Regions from separate parts of the Pseudomonas sp. GL_117 genome, predicted to be linked through region 2. Evidence: predicted binding sites of a transcription regulator. Region 2 holds the regulator's gene; the other holds the start of a gene.
The links. Region 2 encodes sigma-54, which starts transcription at its own class of promoters, with help from an activator protein. Its sites were predicted from a motif close to ANTGGCATNNANNTTGCTNT; they were not measured.

Region 1 (3,113 bases), 640 kb from region 2:
CGGCCGCGATACCCCGGGCGACTGAATCCCAGGCAAAAAAAGACCTCCCGAAGGAGGTCTTTTTCATCACGCTACTTTAAGCAGCGCTACCGGATCAGCAGCTGTAGTACAGCTCGTATTCCAGTGGGTGTACGAAGGTGCGAACCTTGATTTCTTCTTCGCTTTTCAGGGCGATGTAGGCATCGATAAAGTCGTCGCTGAACACGCCGCCTTTGGTCAGGAACGCACGGCCCTTGTCCAGCTCTTCCAGGGCTTCTTTCAGGCTGCCGCACACTTGTGGGATCTCTTTGGCCTCTTCAGGCGGCAGGTCGTACAAGTTTTTGTCGGCGGCGTCGCCAGGGTGGATCTTGTTCTGGATACCGTCCAGGCCAGCCATCAGCAGGGCTGCGAAAGCCAGGTATGGGTTGGCAGCCGGGTCCGGGAAGCGTGCTTCGATACGACGGCCGCGTGGGCTGTTGACGTAAGGAATACGGATCGAAGCGGAGCGGTTGCGCGCCGAGTAGGCCAGCATTACCGGTGCTTCGAAGCCTGGAACCAGACGCTTGTAGGAGTTGGTCGCCGGGTTGGTGAAGCCGTTCAGGGCCTTACCGTGCTTGATGATACCGCCGATGAAGAACAGGGCAGTTTCCGACAGGCCGGCATAACCTTCGCCAGCGAAGGTGTTCTTGCCATCTTTAGCGATGGACATGTGAACGTGCATACCCGAACCGTTATCGCCGTACAGAGGCTTAGGCATGAAGGTCGCGGTGCGGCCGTATGCATCGGCAACGTTGTGGACAACGTATTTCAGGGTTTGAACTTCGTCAGCTTTCTTCACCAGGGTGTTGAACTTGACGCCGATTTCGTTCTGGCCGGCAGTTGCTACTTCGTGGTGGTGAACTTCAACGACTTGGCCCATTTCTTCCAGTGCGTTGCACATGGAGGTACGGATTTCGTGGTCGTGGTCGAACGGAGGAACCGGGAAGTAGCCGCCTTTGATACCTGGACGGTGGCCTTTGTTGCCGCCTTCGATGTCTTGGTCGGACATCCACGAGCCTTGCTCGGAGAAGATTTTGAACATGGAGCCGGAGATGTCGGACTTGAACTTCACTTCGTCGAAGATGAAGAACTCAGGCTCAGGACCGCAGAAGACGGTGTCACCGATACCGGTGGTCTTCAGGTATTCCTCGGCGCGGTGGGCGATGGCGCGCGGGTCGCGATCGTAGCCTTGCATGGTCGAAGGTTCGATGATGTCGCAGACCAGGATCAGGGTCGGCTCTTCGGTGAACGGGTCCAGTACGGCAGAGTCGTCGTCCGGCAGCAGGATCATGTCGGAGGCTTCGATGCCTTTCCAGCCAGCGATGGAGGAACCGTCGAACATCTTGCCAACTTCGAAGAAGTCGTCTTCCAGCGCGTCGCGAGCCGGCATGGTCACGTGGTGCTGAGTGCCTTTGGTGTCCGTGAAGCGCAGATCAATCCATTTAACGTCATGATCTTTGATGAGTTGAACCGACTTCGACATAGTGTCCTCCGGGTGGCTTCGGGCTGGGGTAGTGGAGTTAGCCCTTAGAATGTGGGTGATGCCGGCGCGGATAGTCCGCCATGGCAACCTGCCTCACAAGAGAGCAAATTGCATGCCAGTGCGCCAACATGGGTTTTCTGGTCCAAAAACGCCCCTATAAAGGTGCATTGCGACAAAAGCCCGAAAATGGCGCACCGCAATGTAGCGCTTGCACTGGAAAATGCACTGCTTTAGTGCGCTTGCAGTCCGATGCATATTAACTGGTTAAACCTTGAGCGATTTCCGCTATAATCCGCGCCCCCCTTTTTCAGCAGGCCCGGCGCGCGCTGTTTCCATGAAATTAATCGTTAAAGTCTTCCCCGAGATCACCATCAAAAGCCGACCGGTACGGACGCGTTTCATCCGTCAATTGGCCAAGAACATCCGTGCCGTGCTCCGTGACCTGGACCCGGCTGTGGTGGTGAACGGCGTGTGGGACAATCTCGAGCTGGAAACCCGCATTACCGACGCCAAAGCCTTGAAGGACATGACCGAACGCCTGAGCTGCATGCCGGGCATCGCGCATTTCCTGCAGGTGGATGAGTACCCGCTGGGCGACTTCGACGACATCACCGAGAAGTGCAAGCAGCACTACGGCAGCGAGCTTGAAGGCAAGATCTTTTCGGTGCGTTGCAAGCGCGCTGGCAAGCACACCTTCAGCTCCATGGATGTCGAGAAATACGTCGGCAGCAAGCTGCGTCGCGAGTGCGGCGCCGCCGGAATTTCCCTGAAAGCGCCGCAAATTGAAGTGCGCATGGAAATTCGCGACCAACGGTTGTTTGTCATCCACAGCCAGCACAACAGCATCGGCGGTTACCCGCTGGGCGCCCTGGAACAGACCCTGGTCCTGATGTCCGGCGGTTTCGATTCCACGGTTGCCGCCTACCAGATCATGCGCCGCGGCCTTATGAGCCATTTCTGCTTCTTTAACCTGGGCGGGCGTGCACACGAATTGGGCGTGATGGAAGTTGCGCACTTTATCTGGAAGAAGTACGGCAGCTCCCAACGCGTGCTATTTGTAAGCGTACCGTTCGAAGAAGTGCTGGGCGAAATTCTCGGCAAAGTCGATAACAGTCATATGGGCGTGGTATTGAAGCGTATGATGTTGCGCGCTGCGTCCCGGATCGCCGATCAGTTGCAGATCGACGCCCTGGTGACGGGTGAAGCAATCTCCCAGGTGTCCAGCCAAACGCTGCCGAACCTGTCGCTGATCGATTGCGTCACCGAAAAGCTGGTCTTGCGCCCGCTGATCGCCAGTCACAAGCAGGACATCATCGACCTGGCCGAAGAAATCGGCACGGCGGATTTTGCCAAGCACATGCCTGAATATTGCGGGGTCATCTCGGTGAACCCCAAGACCCACGCCAAGCGCAACCGCGTGGAGTACGAAGAACAACAGTTCGACATGGCGGTTCTGGAGCGTGCGCTCGAGAACGCCAAGCTGGTCCCTATCGATCGTGTCATCGACGAACTGGGCCAGGACGTGAAGATCGAAGAAGTCAGCGAAGCCCTGGCCGGCCAGATCGTCATCGACATCCGTCACCCGGATGCCGCTGAAGATGAACCGCTGGAG
Region 2 (3,113 bases):
CATGGTTATCCAGCCGAAGAAGAAGGCCGAGTAATGGCAACCCTGAAAGCCCAGCATCTGGCCAAGGCCTATAAAAGCCGCCAGGTCGTGCGCGACGTCAGCCTGTCGATCGACAGCGGCCAGATCGTCGGCTTGCTCGGCCCCAACGGCGCCGGCAAGACCACCTGCTTCTACATGATCGTCGGCCTGGTCCAGGCGGATCAGGGTCGCGTCCTGATCGACGACCTGGATGTCAGCCACCAGCCAATGCACGGTCGTGCACGGGCCGGTATCGGCTATCTTCCGCAAGAAGCGTCGATCTTCCGCAAACTGTCGGTGGCCGACAACATCATGGCGATCCTCGAGACCCGCAAGGAACTCGACCGTGATGGCCGTCGCAAGGAGCTGGAAAGCCTGCTGCAGGAATTCCACATCAACCACATTCGCGACAACCTCGGCATGAGCCTGTCCGGCGGCGAGCGTCGTCGTGTGGAAATCGCCCGTGCCCTGGCCACTGCGCCGAAATTCATCCTGCTGGACGAACCGTTTGCCGGCGTCGACCCGATCTCGGTCGGCGACATCAAACAGATCATCCACCACCTGAAAGCCAAGGGCATCGGTGTATTGATCACCGACCACAACGTGCGTGAAACCCTCGACATCTGCGAAACCGCATATATCGTCAACGATGGCCAACTGATTGCCGAAGGCGACGCCGCCACGATCCTGGCCAACGAATTGGTGAAGGAAGTCTACCTGGGTCACGAGTTCCGCCTGTAAACACCGTGGTGTCACGGCCGCTGCCAAGATGCGCGGGAGTCAATGAAAACCTCCGGATTTTTATTGTTACCGTGCTCTAGGCAAAGCCCCCGACATCAGGCATATAATTTGCTTATGTTTGGCGCTCACGCGCCCTGTCGTGGATGGCGCATTGCGCCGGCGAATAAGGTGTTAAGCCCCTGCCATGAAACCATCGCTAGTCCTGAGAATGGGCCAGCAGCTGACGATGACACCGCAGCTGCAACAGGCCATCCGCCTGCTCCAATTGTCGACCTTGGACCTGCAACAGGAAATCCAGGAGGCTCTGGAGTCCAACCCGATGCTCGAACGCCAGGAAGAAGGCGACGACTTCGATAACGCAGACCCGCTGGCCGACAACATCGAGCAAAAACCCAATTCCGACGTGCAGGAACCTTCCTATCAGGAAACCGCCCCAACGGTGGATAACCTGGAAGAAGGTGAATGGAACGAACGCATTCCCAACGAACTTCCCGTGGACACCGCCTGGGAAGACGTCTACCAGACCAGCGCCAGCAGCCTGCCCAGCAACGACGATGATGAGTGGGACTTCACCACCCGCACCTCCGCCGGCGAAAGCCTGCAGAGCCATCTGTTGTGGCAATTGAACCTCGCGCCGATGTCGGACACCGATCGCCTGATCGCCGTGACCCTGATCGACTGCATCAACAACCAGGGCTACCTGGACGAGACGCTTGAGGAGATCCTCGAAGCGTTCGACCCGGAACTGGACATCGAACTGGACGAGATCGAAGCCGTCCTGCACCGGATCCAACAGTTCGAACCCGCCGGCATCGGCGCCCGCACCCTCAGCGAATGCCTGTTGCTGCAATTGCGCCAACTGCCTGCCAAGACGCCTTGGCTCATTGAAGCCCAGCGCTTGGTGACCGACTACATCGACCTGCTGGGTAGCCGCGACTACAGCCAGTTGATGCGCCGTATGAAACTCAAGGAAGACGACCTGCGCCAGGTCATCGAACTGGTACAGAGCCTCAATCCGCGCCCGGGCTCGCAGATCGAGTCCAGCGAAGCCGAATACGTGGTGCCTGACGTCATCGTGCGCAAGGACAACGAACGCTGGCTGGTGGAGTTGAACCAGGAGTCGGTGCCACGCCTGCGGGTCAACCCGCAATACGCCGGCTTTGTACGCCGCGCCGATACCAGCGCCGACAACACCTTCATGCGCAACCAGTTGCAGGAGGCCCGCTGGTTCATCAAGAGCCTGCAAAGCCGCAACGAAACCCTGATGAAAGTCGCCACCCAGATCGTCGAGCACCAGCGCGGCTTCCTGGAATATGGCGACGAAGCGATGAAACCGTTGGTGCTGCATGACATCGCCGAAGCAGTCGGCATGCACGAATCGACGATTTCACGGGTGACCACGCAGAAATTCATGCATACCCCACGGGGTATTTATGAGCTGAAATACTTTTTCTCCAGCCACGTCAGCACCTCCGAAGGCGGCGAATGCTCGTCCACGGCGATCCGCGCGATCATCAAAAAACTGGTTGCCGCGGAAAATCAGAAAAAGCCATTGAGTGACAGTAAGATCGCTGGTTTACTGGAGGCACAAGGCATTCAGGTCGCCCGTCGAACCGTCGCCAAGTACCGCGAGTCCCTCGGGATCGCGCCTTCCAGCGAGCGTAAGCGTTTGATGTGACGGGCGGGCCATAGCGTTCCAGTGGTGGGTATTCCTGCCCACCGCTTTATGCACTGGCAACGAAGGAGAAGCTGTATGCAAGTCAACATCAGTGGACACCAACTGGAAGTGACCGAACCGCTGCGCGCCTATATCGGCGAAAAACTCAAAAGAATTGAGGGGCATTTCGACAAGATCACCAACGTGCAAGTCATCATGACTGTCGAAAAGCTGAAGCAGAAAATCGAAGCCACCTTGCGTATACCCGGCGGGGAAGTAGTCGCCAATGCCGAGCATTCAGATATGTATGCCGCCATTGACGACCTGACCGACAAGCTGGATCGCCAAATCAAAAAGCATAAGGAAAAGCAGCAGAGCCTCCTCCAGGGCACAGGCCGCTAACACTCCCCACCCATGATTCGACTTGAAACCATCCTGACCCCCGGCCGTTCCCTCGTGAACGCGCCGGGTGGCAGTAAAAAGAAAGCCCTTGAGCAAATTGCCAACCTGATCAGCCGCGAAGTGCCTGACCTGGAGATGCAAGATGTCTACGAGGCTCTGATTGCCCGTGAAAAACTCGGCTCCACCGGTTTTGGCAACGGCATCGCCATTCCCCACTGCCGCCTCAAAAGTTGTGAGGCACCTGTCAGCGCCCTGCTGCACCTGGACGCTCCCATCGATTTCGACGCCATCGACG

Region 1: a site for sigma-54 is predicted at 1,602-1,621, ahead of glnA (type I glutamate--ammonia ligase). Genes of this name have one in related genera too.

What each region holds. Positions count from the first base shown of each region.
Region 1 covers NZ_CM174418.1:388,963-392,075, forward strand. The annotation lists gene glnA (type I glutamate--ammonia ligase) at 95-1,501, opposite strand; gene thiI (tRNA uracil 4-sulfurtransferase ThiI) at 1,836-3,113, shown strand, end outside.
Region 2 covers NZ_CM174418.1:1,029,075-1,032,187, reverse strand. The annotation lists gene lptA (lipopolysaccharide transport periplasmic protein LptA) at 1-34, shown strand, start outside; gene lptB (LPS export ABC transporter ATP-binding protein) at 34-759, shown strand; gene AC3ISR_RS04490 (RNA polymerase factor sigma-54) at 944-2,437, shown strand; gene hpf (ribosome hibernation-promoting factor, HPF/YfiA family) at 2,513-2,818, shown strand; gene ptsN (PTS IIA-like nitrogen regulatory protein PtsN) at 2,831-3,113, shown strand, end outside.